One region of the Streptomyces sp. x-80 genome, then DNA from elsewhere that is predicted to be linked to it. Evidence: riboswitches for the same ligand, from Rfam matches in the RefSeq annotation. Region 1 holds a riboswitch; the other holds the start of a gene.
What was found. A riboswitch is a leader RNA that binds a small molecule or an ion and turns the genes downstream of it on or off. The one in region 1 is predicted to bind cobalamin.
Positions count from the first base shown of each region.

Region 1 (7,270 bases):
GTCGCGGCCGGCGTGAAGGTCACGATCCCGGGCCAGTCGATACGGGCCGGTGTACGGGCATCGCGCACCAGCACTTTGACGGACAGTACGAGGGTGACGGCGCAGACCGGTACCGCTCCGTAGAAGATCCACGGCCAGGACAGGAACTGGGTGAGTATGCCGCCCAGGACGTTGCCGGCCCCGGCCGCCGCACCGGCGACCGCGCCCCAGACGGCGAACGCCCGCGCCCGGTCGCGCCCGTGGTAGGTGAGGCCGATCAGCGGCAGCAGGGTGCCGAACATCGCGGCGCCCGCGACCCCTTGGACGGCGCGGGCCGCGATGAGGACCTGCGCGTTCGGGGCCAGGCCGCACCCGAGGGTGGCGAGCGTGAAAACGGCGAGGCCGAGGACGTACAGGCGCTTGCGTCCGAAGGCGTCCCCCAGGGAACCCATGCCGAGCAGCAGACCGGCCAGGGCCAGCGTGTAGACGTCGACGATCCATTGCAGGGCGCCGAACCCCGCGTGCAGATCGTCGGCCATGCGCGGCAGCGCCACCGTCACGATCGTCGCGTGGACGAGCAGCAGGAACGTGCCGAGACAGGTGGCGACGAGCGGCAGCCACCGGCCCGGTGCGGGCTTCGCCGGGGACACCGAGGGCTGTTCGGGCGGGGTCGCGGGCCGCCCCGGCGCCGGTTGCGCCGCGGAGCCGGACCGTCGGCCGGCCAGGGGTGAGTGATCCATGGAGCCACCCTGCTGTAATGGCCTTATGCAACTGAACCCTTACGGGGAGGACCCGGTCCGCCTTGTGGTCGAGCTCACCAACACACCGCCGGCCGACGCGGCGGAACTGGCCGAGCGCTGCGTCGCGGCGGGCATGGTCCTGGACCGCCCGGTACGGGACGCGGACCTGACCGAGGTGCGGGACTTCCTCCGCCGCTGGGCCGAGGTCGTCGACGCCACCACGGACGAGCGCCGCGCTGCCCGGCTCAATGCCCTGCTGTCGGATGCCGCCGCACACCCCCGGCTGACCGACCACGCCGACGGCGGCTGGCACCTCCACTACCGCGAGGACGACCTGAGCCTGGCCGGACTGCTGCGCGCGGTGGCCTCGGTCGGCACCGCACTGCATCTGACCGGTCTGGGCATGCACCGGCTGGGCCGCTGCGCGCTGACCGAATGCGGCCACGCCTACGCGGACTTCAGCCGGGCCGGCCGGCAGCGGTACTGCTCACCCGCCTGCGCCAACCGCGACGCGGTACGCCGCCACCGCGCCCGGCGGTCCGCCTGACCCGAACGGGGGCGCCGGATACGGCACCGGACACGACACCCCGCCGGCACCGGACACCGCCACCGGGCCCGGCACGCGACCGGCACGCGACCGGACACCGGCCCGCCCGGGGAGGGACCAAAGTCCCCACCCCGGGACCAAAGTCACCCAACATCTGGTGTCGGCGTGTCGCTGTTCGCACCAGATGTAGTGTTGCGGCTGCCGGTTCGGCGACGCCCCCCTGGGCCGTCGCCGAGGCAAGAGGGAACCCGGTGGGAATCCGGGACTGCCCCGCAGCGGTGAGCGGTAACGACCGCCGTCATCGAGCACTGGGTGTGCGCACCGTCGCACGCGGCCCGGGAAGCGACGGCCAGTAGGAGGGCACCCAGGTGTCCGCGACCACGAGTCCGAAGACCTGCCGGCCACGCCGCACACATCCGTGCGCGGCGGATTCCCGATGCCTCGTGGGAGGGCTGACGTGACCGCTGTCGACGCCGTCGATACCGTGACCGAATACCTGGAGCGCCGTGACTGGCGCGTCAACGCCAACGCCAATCAGGGCTATTCGCTGGGCGGCCTGATCCTCAACACGGCGGGCAAGCTCATCGCCAACTACTGGCTGGACCAGGTCTATCCGCCCGCCATCGGCCACGCCCACCGCACCGGCGAGCTGCACATCCACGATCTCGACATGCTCTCCGGCTACTGCGCTGGCTGGTCGCTGCGCACCCTGCTCGCCGAGGGACTGGGCGGGGTGCCGGGCCAGATCGACTCGGCCCCGCCGCGCCATTTCTCGTCCGCCGTGGGCCAGCTCGTCAACTTCCTGGGCACGTTGCAGAACGAATGGGCCGGCGCCCAGGCGTTCAGCTCCTTCGACACCTGCATGGCGCCCTACGTCCGCCTTGACGCGATGACGTACGAGCAGGTCAGGCAGTGCATCCAGGAAATGGTGCACAACCTGAACGTACCGGCCCGCTGGGGCACCCAGACGCCGTTCACCAACCTCACCTTCGACTGGACCTGCCCCGCCGACCTGCGCGCGGAGGTACCCGTCATCGGCGGCGCGGAGATGCCCTTCACCTACGGGGATCTCCAGGCGGAGATGGACCTGATCAACCGCGCGTACATCGAGGTCATGACCGAAGGCGACGCCTCGGGACGGGTCTTCACCTTCCCCATCCCCACGTACAACATCACCCCGGACTTCCCCTGGGAGAGCGAGAACGCCGAGCGGCTGTTCGCCATGACCGCCAAGTACGGACTGCCGTACTTCCAGAACTTCATCAACTCCGAGCTGTCCCCGCACCAGATCCGCTCGATGTGCTGCCGCCTCCAGCTGGACCTCACCGAACTGCTCAAACGCGGCAACGGACTCTTCGGCAGCGCCGAACAGACCGGTTCGCTCGGTGTGGTCACCGTCAACTGCGCACGCCTCGGCCATCTGCACGCCGGCGACGAGGCCGCCCTCTTCGCCGCCCTCGACCGGCTCCTGGAACTCGCCCGGGACAGCCTGGAAATCAAGCGCGTCACCGTGCAGGAGCTGATCGACGGCGGTCTGTACCCGTACACCAAGCGCTACCTCGGCACGCTGCGCAACCACTTCTCGACCATCGGCGTCAACGGCATCAACGAAATGATCCGCAACTTCACCGCGGACGCCCACGACATCACCAGTCCCGAAGGCCATGCGCTGGCGGTACGGCTGCTGGACCACATACGGGCCCGGATGGTGACGTTCCAGGAGGAGACCGGCCACCTCTACAACCTGGAGGCCACCCCCGCCGAAGGCGCCACCTACCGGTTCGCCAAGGAGGACCGCCGCCGCTTCCCCGGCATCCGGCAGGCGGGCACGGCCGAACGCCCCTACTACACCAACTCCTCCCAACTGCCGGTCGGCTGGACCGACGACCCGTTCCAGGCCCTGGAGATGCAGGACGAACTCCAGCGCAAGTACACCGGCGGCACCGTGCTGCACCTGTACATGTCCGAGCGGATCTCCACCGCCGACGCCTGCCGGCGCCTCGTACGCCGGTCGCTGGAACGCTTCTCGCTCCCCTATCTCACCGTCACCCCGGCCTTCTCCGTCTGCCCCGGGCACGGCTACCTGTCCGGCGAGCACACCACCTGCCCGCAGTGCGGCGCGGAGTGCGAGGTATGGACCCGGGTCATGGGCTACCACCGCCCCGTCTCCTCCTTCAACATCGGCAAGAAGGGCGAGCACGCCGAACGCCTGCCCTTCCGCGAGGCCGCCGGGACCGGCGCGTGATACGGATCGGCGGCTGGTCCCGGCTGTCCACCTGCGACTGGCCGGGCCGGCTGGTCACCACCGTCTTCTGCCAGGGCTGCCCGTGGCGCTGCGGCTACTGCCACAACCCGGAGCTGCTGCCGGTCCACGCGGCGGCACCGGTGCCCTGGCGGACGGTCACCGCCCACCTCGCCCGGCGCCGCGGACTGCTGGACGGCGTCGTCTTCTCGGGCGGCGAGCCACTGCTCCAGCCGGGCCTGGCGACCGCCCTGCGCGAGGTCCGCGCGCTCGGCTTCGCCACCGGCCTGCACACGGGCGGCGCCTTCCCGCGCCGCTTCGCACAGCTCCTCGCGGCCGGCCTGGTGGACTGGGTCGGCTTCGACGTAAAGGCCGCCCCCGACGCGTACGAGAAGGTCACCGGCGTCCGCAACAGCGCCCGGCCCGCGCAGCGCAGCCTGCGCCTGCTGCTCGACTCCGGCACCGCGCACCAGCTCCGTACGACGGTCGATCCGGCCCTGCTCGACGAGGCGGAGTTCGCCGCTCTCGGACGGTGGCTGGCGGCGCAGGGCGCCCGTGGCCACGTCCGCCAGGAGGCCCGGCCCGAGGGCCAGACCGTCGGACCACGGTCCTCCCCCGTGGCGGAGCGGGCCAGGAGGCCGGGCGGCTGATCCCGCCCGGCGGCGGTACGGGGCGCGAGCGGACCGCCGTCGGCCGGGCCGACCGGACGACCGAGGCGGGCCGGCGGGCGGCGCCCGTCCGGGGTGACCCCCGTGAGAGCCGGCCGGCCACGGCCGACGCGGCTCCGGCATCCGGCGGGCACCCGGACATCAGCGGCCCCACCCGGCCCGGAGCCGCGCCGTGCGGGCACCCCGATCACCTGCGAAGTGTCCGCCGCGTCCCTCCTGTACCTCGTATCCCTATCGACGCCTTTCGGCCGCTTTTCCTGCCCGCGCGCCCCACCGCACGCGCGCGCCCTCGCACGCCTGCCACACGCCCTCTCACGCGCACCCCGGCGGCTCTGGCGCGCCGCCACCCCGACCAGCCTGTCGCCGCACGACGGAGCCCCGGCGCGAAATCAGGTCAAGGTCAACCCCTCGCACCGGAAGCTACTTTCCGGAATCAGACGATCACATGTAGCGTTCTTTCGGACCGAAGCTACGACTGCGTCGCCACGTCACGGCCGGGAGGACGCGGGTCCGTGGGCATTGCGGCACCTCGCGCTCCGTCCGTCGGGCACCACCACGTCTGTCCGTACACGCCTGCTTTGCAAGAGGAATGGGCCCAGACCATGTTTCTGCACTCCTCGACGACCCTCACCGCGCAGTCGGCGGCCGAGTACCGCCGGCCGACGGATGCCGGGCCCGGCGACGAGCCCGCCTGGGCGGTCGACCGGCTCCCCGACGGCACGTGGCAACTGACCCTGCGCGACCTGGAACCCGTATCGGTCCGCCGGCTCCCCTCGGACGAGGTCCGCATCATCCTGGCGCCCGCACACGCCGAACCGGCCCGTCCCGTGGCAGCCGCCGGTCTCCCGTATACCGCCGATGCCCCGCCGGACCCGATCCAGATCAACGTCGCGGCCCGGACCGTATCCGTCGAAGGACACCAACTCCTCCTGCCACGGCTTGAGTTCGATCTCCTCGCCCACCTCGTCCGGCACCCGCACCGTGCCTACACCCGACAGCAGCTGATGGCCGCCGTCTGGCCGGACTCCCGGTCCAGCACCCGCACCGTCGATGTGCACATCGCCCGGCTGCGCCGCCGCCTGGGACCGCGCCGCCGCGCGTCCATCAGCACGGTGTTCGGCATCGGCTACAAGTACCTGCCCCTCCTGTAGCCCACGCTTCACGTCCCATGGCCCCGTAGGCCCATGGGTCATGGGTCATGGGTCATGGGTCATGGGTCATGGGTCATGGGTCACCGAACATGGCTCACGGGTACGGCACATGGCACACGGCGCCGATCACCGGCGCGCAGCGGGTCCCGCCCAGCCGTACCGCCGGAGACCGGCCACAGCCGGACAGCGGGATCAGCGACAGTACGACGAACGAGGGCACCTGGCCGGGCGTGACATCGGCCCGGCCTCCTCACCTCGTCCCGAGGAAGCGCCTTCGGACTGCCGCGGGTGGCCGTCCACACCGAGGCCCCCTCCGCCGCCCTGCCCAGAACTTCCTCACGGTCGTGACAGACGGCGCATCCCCACCTCGCAGGGTCCCGGGAGCCCGATCGAACGCCAACAGGCTGCCTTCCTCCCTTTCGTTGTATGCCTGCCCGGCCGCACGGGATCGTCCACACCCCGCGCCCTGCGCACATGTTTGTGGGACTGATCTGCGGTAAAGGGTGGTCAGTGGAGACGGCAGGCCCGCTCGGGCCCGCCGGTCAGTCACACCGCAGAGTCAACACGGGCCAGTCAACACGCGCTCCTCGGCGCCTGATGGGTGCCGTGTTGTCAGGCGGGCAGCGAAAGGGTGCTGAGCATGGTGGAGCCGGAAGACTGGATGGCCGCAGCCAGTAAGCCGCCGGTCGAGCTGCACACCGACAGGCCCCACGCGGCGCGCGTCTACGACCTTCTGCTCGGCGGTAAGACCAACTATCCCGCCGACCGCGAGGCGGCGAAGGCAACGCTCGCGGCCCTGCCCAACGCCGCCATGATCGCCCGGCAGAACCGGTCCTTCATGCACAGGGCGGCTCGCCATCTGACCGCGGAAGCCGGTATCCGGCAGTTCCTCGACATCGGCACCGGGATTCCGACGTCGCCCAACCTGCACGAGATCGTCCAGTCGATCGCTCCGCGGTCGCGGATCGTGTACGCCGACAACGACCCCATCGTGCTGGCTCACTCACGCGCCTTGCACACCAGTCACCCCGAGGGGCGTACCGCCTACGTCCAGGCGGACCTGTCCTCTCCGGAGAGCATCCTCGACGACCGGCGACTACGACAGACCCTCGATCTGACGCAGCCCGTCGCGCTGACGCTCCTGGCCGTGCTCCACTGGCTGCCCACCGAACACGACCCGTACGCCATCGTCCGCCAGATCCTCCGCGCATTCCCCGCCGGCAGCTATCTGGCGCTGACCTACGTGACGAACGACTTCGACCCCAGCGCGCTGCGGGACGTCTCCGACACCTTCCGGGCCGGGGGTTCCCATGTGAACGCACGCAGAAAGGACGAGGTGCTGCGGTTCTTCGACGGCATGGAGATGGTCGAGCCCGGTCTCCAGGTGGTCCAGCGGTGGCGCCCGGACCCGACGGACCTCGGCGCGGGCGCCATCGCCGACACCGACATCCCTCTCTACGCGGGCGTCGCCCGCAAGAACTGAAGCACGGTACGCCGGAGCCCGGTTGCCGCCCATGCCTGTGCGCACTCCACATGCGCTCGGCGTGCGGAATCACCGTGGCACCACCGGATCCCCGTGGTGTGGCGCATGGCCTTCGGGCCGTCCGCCCCTGCCCGCATCCGGGCGCCGCCCGTGGTCACCGGCCGGTCGCCGAGGCCCTCGCCGGCGAGGGCCCACGGATACGGAACAGCTGGGCGACAAGGCGAATGACGAACTGTCCGCCACCCTGACGCCCACCGGGCGCGAACAGCTCATCGGCCTCCGCACCCGCATCCTTCAGCCGGAAGAGCCCTGCCACGGCACGAGGGACACCGGCCCACAGCGGCACGGCCGCCCGTCACACGGCCTCGGCAGGACCCCGAGAACCCCACACAGGCAGCCGCGGGACGACGACCCATCGCCCCATCGAGGTGCCGGGCCGAGTCAGTGCCCGTCGGCCGCA
Region 1 is NZ_JAJPWM010000022.1:29,564-36,833, forward strand. Features, by position in the region: gene ACLJWH_RS33815 (MFS transporter) at 1-719, opposite strand, end outside; gene ACLJWH_RS33820 (CGNR zinc finger domain-containing protein) at 745-1,266, shown strand; cobalamin riboswitch at 1,452-1,683, shown strand; gene ACLJWH_RS33825 (ribonucleoside triphosphate reductase) at 1,724-3,511, shown strand; gene ACLJWH_RS33830 (anaerobic ribonucleoside-triphosphate reductase activating protein) at 3,508-4,158, shown strand; gene ACLJWH_RS33835 (winged helix-turn-helix domain-containing protein) at 4,779-5,327, shown strand; gene ACLJWH_RS33840 (SAM-dependent methyltransferase) at 5,968-6,810, shown strand.

Region 2 (7,270 bases), on a different contig from region 1:
CCAGCTCGCGGAGGTAGGCGAGGTCGGTCCCGAGCGACCATCCGGCGTCCTCGGGCGCGTCCGGCCAGCGTGTCGCGCGCAGCCGTGCTCGGAGGTCGTCAAGCGCCGCGGGGGCGGTCTGCGAGGTGAATGGCTCAGGACGGGACAGAGCGTCTGACATGGGGCGCATGCTGATGGGGCGGAGTGGACCGCCGGTTCAGGTTCCGTGCGTCTGACGCGCGCGGCCGACAGCGGTCCCGTGGGTATGAGTCGTCCTGGGTCGTCGCCCTGGGCCAAAGGTCCCGCCGTTGCCGGTAACCGATGCCCGGCGGGCTGTGCTTGAGGGCTCGGTGTGCGTCGGTGTACGACGGCGCAGGCGCAGAACCTGGCCCTGGCCCTCCTGGCCCTGGCCCGGACTCCGGCTCTGGCGCTCGCTCAGCGGTCGCGGATCGTGCTGGGGTGGCGCGGAGAAGGCGGGCCGACGAGCCATGGCCGGGCGTCCTGCACCGACGTCGCTATCGCCATCGGCATCGACATCGAATTCGCCACACTCCTCTGCCACGGCCCTCAGGCCCGGGACTTCCCGGCGCGGTGCCCCGAGGGCCGGTCACAGCGCGGATCCACCCACCGGGCAGGGAACAGGGGCAGGGAACAGCGGCAGGGAACGAAGGTGCCGCCGTTCCGGTCTATCGTCAGCGGACGGACGCGCTGAAGGACGGACAGCCGGCCGGTGCCGGCCGGTGAGCTTCCCGCGTTGCCGTCCACCTCACGGTGTCGTCCACGACGCTGGTGGCCGGGGTACGGAGCCCGTCCGCCGCGGCAGCGGCGCCACGGGCACCCTGCCGCGCCCAGCCGGCAGGGTGCTACTCGGCGCTGCCGACCGAACCGGCGGCGCTCGCGGGTTTCGGGGCCGGGCTCAGGACCAGTGGCAGGTACACGTCGTCAACGATGTCGGTGATGGTCTCGTCCTCGATGGGCGCGCCGAACATCAGGAACTCGTTGCGCAGCAGGTCGGTCGCGACCGTGACCCGCCGGGAATCCAGGATCCAGCGCTCGACCTCACCGCGCTCGACGGCCCGCTCCAGGATGACGCCGATCGTCGCGGGACCGACGGTGTGGACCTGTTCCCGGATCAGCCGAGCGAAGTCGGGATCGCGCGTCATCTCGGTGAGCAGGCCGCGCAGGATGCCCCCGAGCGGGCTGGCCATCTTCGCGGACACCTGTCGCAGCAGGGCGATCACGTCCGTGCGGAGCGCACCGGTGTCGGGGAGGTCGACGTCGGAGATGCGACGCAGCTTGCACGCGTCCACGACCAGTTCGGCGCGGCCGGGCCAACGGCGATAGAGGGCGGCCTTGCTGGTGCGGGCCCGGGTGGCCACCCGTTCCATGGTCAGCGCGGCATAACCCACTTCGGTGAGTTCCTCCAGCGCCGCCGTCAGGATGGCGTTTTCCAGCTCCTCACCGCGGCGGCGCGGACCTTTGCGGTGGTCAACGGCCGCTTCGACGGTCTGGTCGACGTTCGGTGGCAGCGTGACTCCCGAGAGTTTGCCGAGGGGGCGTTGCGCTCCTTGCGGGAACACCCTAGCCTCTCAATTAGAGAACTAACCGTTCTTTAAATGCAAGGCTATGAGGGGATCGATGACCGTGACCGTTACGACGCCCCAGACGCACGACGCCCCCGCCTTCCCGAACGACCGCACCTGCCCCTACCAGCTGCCCGACGGGTACGCCCGGCTCCGGGACGACCAGGACTCACTACGGAAGGTGACCCTCTACGACGGTCGCCTGGCCTGGGTGGCGACCAAGCACGAGGTGGCGCGCAAACTGCTGGCCGACCCCCGGCTGTCCTCCGACCGCACCCACGCCGACTTCCCCGCCACCTCGCCACGTTTCCAGGGCCTCCGGGACCGGCGCCCGGGGTTCATCTCCCTGGACCCGCCGGAACACAACGCCAAGCGGCGGATGACGATCAGCGAGTTCACCGTCAAGCGCATCAAGGGCATGCGTACGGACATCGAGCGGATCGTGCACGGCTTCATCGACGAGCTGCTCGCCGCGGGTCCGCCCGCCGACCTGGTCAGCCGGTTCGCACTGCCGGTGCCGTCCATGGTGATCTGCCGGCTGCTCGGCGTGCCCTACGACGACCACGACTTCTTCCAGGACGCGAGCAGGCGGCTGGTGCAGGCGACGAACGTGGCAAGTGCGGTCGCCGCGCGCGACGACCTTGAGCACTACATGGACGAGCTGATCACCAAGCTCCAGGCAGAGCCCGGCTCGGGCCTGCTCGGCAGCCTGGTCACCGAGCAACTGGCCAACGGCGAGATCGACCGCGACGAACTGGTCTCGACCGCGCTGCTGCTGCTCGTCGCCGGCCACGAGACGACGGCCTCGATGACCTCGCTCAGCGTGATCACCCTGCTGGACCACCCCGAGCAGCACGCCGCGCTGCGCGCCGACCCCAGCCTCGTACCCGGCGCCGTCGAGGAATTGCTCCGTTACCTCGCCATCGCCGACATCGCGGGCGGCCGCGTCGCCCTGGCCGACATCGAGATCGACGGGCAGCTCATCCGGGCCGGTGAGGGCGTGATCATCACCAACTCCATCGCCAACCGCGACGGCTCGGTGTTCGAGGACCCGGACACCTTCGACGTGCACCGCTCGGCCCGCCACCACCTCGCCTTCGGCTACGGAGTACACCAGTGCCTCGGCCAGAACCTGGCCCGTCTGGAACTTGAGGTGATCATCACCGCGTTGTTCGATCGCATTCCGACGTTGCGCCTGGCCGTACCCGTCGAGCAGCTGACGCTGCGACCGGGCACGACGATCCAGGGCGTCAACGAACTCCCGGTCACCTGGTGACCCCGGCGAAAGGAGTGGCCATGCGAGTGACCGCCGACCGGAACGTCTGTGTGGGGGCCGGCCTCTGCGCCCTGACCGCACCCGAGATCTTCGACCAGGACGACGACGGCCTGGTCACGGTGCTCAAGTCCGACCCCGACGACGACAGCCGGCCCGCCGCGCGGGAGGCAGGCATGCTCTGCCCGTCCGGCGCCATCCAGATCACCGAATAACCCGGCCGGGACCGGCCCGCCGACGGGATCCGGTCCCTGCCGACCACTCCCGGATCGCCAGGTGCCGCACCATCCGCATCCGCCGGCACGGGCGCACCGACACCGTGTACATCACGACCACACCCTCCTGCGTTCCCGGCTCGCTCCCTGCCAGGACCGTGCGTACGGCCCTGGCTCGCGACCACGAGCCGCACACCCCCAACACCTGTGGCCACGGCTACGAACTGCCGTCGGCCACCACCGGCTTGACATCCACCACGGAAGGCAGGCCATCACCGCGCCACGCGGCCAGCAGGTGCATCAGCGCCGCTTTCCCCGACGTCCACGGCCCCACCTCGTCGCCAGGCCCGCGCCGTCACTCGGCAAGCGGCCGGGCGGTCCGCACCGATCGGACCGGCCCGCCCGCGCCTGGTCACCGTCTGAGCGGTAACGCCGCTCCGGCGGCAGCGGCGCCCGTGGACCACGCGTCTGCGGCCGGGCCGCGTCCCGGTCCGTGCCTGGCCCCGGCCGGCCGGGGCTCCCCCTGGACGACCGGAGTTGAGGGACCTGGTACCACCGGGCGGCGGGGCCCGGACGGCGTGGCCTGTCGAGGGTCCCGGGACGGCTCCACAGGGGAGCGGCGGGTGCGGCGATTCCCGCCCTCGGCCCGTTTCACGCCTCGCGGTCACGTGTCTCACCTCACCATCCGCATGCTGGACGTGGCCGTACGCGCCCGCGCACGGCCACGTAGGCTGGCAGGTGCAGCTGGTTCGCCCCGTCCGCCAGGCGGGATGCGTCGTAAGAGGGAACCCGGTGGGAATCCGGGACTGCCCCGCAGCGGTGAGCGGGAACGACCGCCGTCACCACGCACTGGGCCCGTCCGGGCCTGGGAAGCGACGGCCAGTAGATGTCCTCCTCGGGAGGACGTGCCCGCGAGTCCGAAGACCTGCCCGCTGCCCGTGTGCGACCCCCTCGTGCGCGGACATCCCGGTGACCTCGTGGGCGGGTCGGCGTACATACCAGGCGGACGACCGTGCCATGCCGCGCAGGGTCGCAGAGCGTCCGGTCTGTCACCCCTTCGCGCTCTCGTCCCGTCTCCGGGATCTCAGGGATTCATCTCGCGAAGGAGATCTCCGTGACCACCAAGCCCGCAGCCGCGGCAGCACGGGCCACCGTGTACGGCTACCCCCGCCAGGGTCAGAACCGGGAACTGAAGAAGGCGATCGAGGGCTACTGGAAGGGCCGCGTCACCGCCGACGCTCTCAAGGCCACCGCCGCCGAACTGCGCGGCGCCAACTGGCGGCAGCTCGCCGGGGCCGGCGTCCACGAGGTGCCGACCGGTGACTTCTCGTACTACGACCATGTCCTCGACACCACCGTCATGGTCGGCGCGATCCCCGAGCGGCACCGGGCCGCCGTCGAAACGGACGCGCTGGACGGCTACTTCGCGATGGCCCGCGGCACCCAGGACGTGGCGCCGCTGGAGATGACCAAGTGGTTCGACACCAACTACCACTATCTGGTACCGGAGTTGGGTCCGGGCACGGTGTTCACGGCCGACTCGTCCAAGCAGGTGGCCGAGCTCAAGGAGGCCCTCGCCCTGGACTTGAGCGCGCGGCCCGTCCTCGTCGGACCCGTCACCTACCTCCTGCTCGCCAAGCCCGCGCCCGGTGTGGCCGCCGGCTTCGACCCGCTCACCCTCCTCGACCGGCTGCTGCCCGTGTACGCCGAGGTCCTCGCCGACCTGCGCGCCGCGGGCGCCGAGTGGGTGCAACTCGACGAACCGGCTCTCGTCCAGGACCGCACCCCGGCCGAACTGGACGCCACCGAGCGCGCCTATCGCTACCTCGGCGCACTCACCGACCGCCCGAAGCTGCTGGTCGCCTCCTACTTCGACCGGCTCGGCGACGCACTGCCCGTGCTGGCCAAGGCGCCGGTGGAGGGGCTCGCGGTGGACTTCACCGAGGCCGCCGCCGCCAACCTCGACGCGCTCGCCGCCGTCGGCGGGCTGCCCGGCAAGCGCCTCGTCGCCGGCGTCGTCAACGGCCGCAACATCTGGGTCAACGACCTGGAGAAGTCCCTGGCCGTGCTCGGCACCCTGCTGGGCCTGGCCGACCGGGTCGACGTGGCCGCCTCGTGCAGCCTGCTGCACGTCCCGCTCGACGCGACCGCCGAACACGACATCGCACCGCAGATCGTGCGCTGGCTCGCCTTCGCCCGGCAGAAGACCGCCGAAATCGTCACGCTCGCCAACGGCCTCGCGCGCGGCACCGGCGCGATCGCCGCCGAACTGTCGGCCAACCGTGCCCACCTGGCGTCGCGGGCCGGCTCCCCGATCACCCTGGACCCGGCCGTACGGGCCCGCACGGCGGCCGTCACCGAGGCCGACGCGCGCCGCTCCCAGCCGTACGCCGAGCGGACCGCCGCCCAGCGCGCCCACCTCGGCCTGCCACTGCTGCCGACCACCACCATCGGTTCCTTCCCGCAGACCACCGAAGTGCGCACCGCGCGCAGCGATCTGCGGGCCGGGCGCATCGACACCGCCGGGTACGAGGAGCGCATCAAGACCGAGATCCGGGAGGTGATCTCCTTCCAGGAGAAGGCCGGGCTGGACGTCCTGGTGCACGGCGAGGCCGAACGCAACGACATGGTCCAGTACTTCGCCGAACAGCTCACCGGCTACCTCGCCACCCAGCACGGCTGGGTCCAGTCGTACGGCACCCGCTACGTGCGGCCGCCGATCCTCGCCGGGGACATCTCGCGCCCCGCGCCGATGACGGTGCGCTGGACGACCTACGCCCAGTCCCTCACCGACCGCCCGGTCAAGGGCATGCTGACGGGCCCCGTCACCATGCTCGCCTGGTCCTTCGTCCGCGACGACCAGCCCCTCGCCGACACCGCCCGCCAGGTCGCCCTCGCGCTGCGCGACGAGGTGAACGACCTGGAGGCGGCGGGGACTTCGGTCATCCAGGTGGACGAGCCCGCCCTGCGCGAAACCCTGCCGCTGCGCACCGCCGACCGGTCCGCCTATCTGGGGTGGGCCACGGAAGCCTTCCGGCTCACCACCGGCGGGGTGCGGCCGGCCACCCAGATCCACACCCATATGTGCTACGCGGAGTTCGGTGACATCGTCGAGGCCATCGACGATCTGGACGCCGATGTCATCAGTCTGGAGGCCGCCCGGTCCCATATGCAGGTCGCCCGGGAGCTGGCGGCCCATGGCTACCCGCGGGAGGCCGGCCCCGGCGTGTACGACATCCACTCCCCGCGCGTGCCGAGCGCCGAGGAGGCCACCGCCCTGCTGCGCACCGGACTTGAGGCCCTGCCGGCGGAACGGCTGTGGGTCAACCCCGACTGTGGCCTCAAGACCCGTGGCTGGCCCGAGACGCGTGCCTCGCTGGAGAACCTGGTCGCCGCCGCGCGCACGATCCGCGGTGAGCTGTGAGCCGTGAGCCGTGAGCCGTCGGTGTACTGACCGCGCGTGATCCGGGGCGAGGCCGGTGCGCACTGTGCGCACCGGCCTCGCCCTGCGGCGGCCTTCCGGCGGTTCGGTGGTCCGCCCCTGGCGGCGGCCGTGAGCTGACCCGGTGTCGTGGAGTGCCCGCACCGTGGCGAAGCCGGCGCCGCTCGCTACTGTCGTCGGCTCACGATCAGTTGCGCGTACGCCCTGCCTGATCGGTCTGGTCGGGCTGGTCGGTGTGATCGATGTGGTCGGCGTCGTCGATGGGTCATGTCCGTCGTCCGGGGCGTCGGTGTCCGGAGAACGCGAGAGGGCCCCCGGATGGTTCCGCGGGCCCTCTCCCTGGTGGCTTCGGGTCGGTCAGTCCGAGGCGGCGACCGCCGCTCCCGGTGCGGCCGGCGCGGGCTTGGGGGCCAGGAACCGCTCGGCGAGTTCGCCGAAGGCGAGGCCGAAACCGCCCCACAGGGTGATCTGGATGGCGAGGGCGGAGAGGCGGAACCGCCACAGCAGGGTCGCGGGGAAGTTCTTCGGCACCTCGTTGGTGACGGGCAGGAAGGCATACGCCAGCCCGATCACGAGGGCGAAGGCCGTCACCGCGACGACCGTGGCGTACCAGGCGCCCAGTCGTGGGACGAGCCGCTTGCCCAGGAGGGTGGCGGCGATCGCGAGGAGCACGCTGAGCAGCATCATCAGGAAGTACAGGGTCGTGCGCCTGCCGATGGTGTCGGGCTCGCCGACCGACGGCGGGTTGGCCGGGTACTTCAGGAACGGCACGACGTAC
Region 2 is NZ_JAJPWM010000026.1:38,866-46,135, reverse strand. Features, by position in the region: partial or broken gene ACLJWH_RS36400 (epoxide hydrolase family protein) at 1-160, opposite strand, end outside; gene ACLJWH_RS36395 (TetR/AcrR family transcriptional regulator) at 843-1,559, opposite strand; gene ACLJWH_RS36390 (cytochrome P450) at 1,618-2,838, shown strand; gene ACLJWH_RS36385 (ferredoxin) at 2,859-3,050, shown strand; cobalamin riboswitch at 3,779-3,998, shown strand; gene metE (5-methyltetrahydropteroyltriglutamate--homocysteine S-methyltransferase) at 4,165-6,474, shown strand; gene ACLJWH_RS36375 (CbtA family protein) at 6,850-7,270, opposite strand, start outside.
Region 2: another riboswitch for cobalamin. It lies ahead of metE (5-methyltetrahydropteroyltriglutamate--homocysteine S-methyltransferase); the one in region 1 lies ahead of ACLJWH_RS33825 (ribonucleoside triphosphate reductase).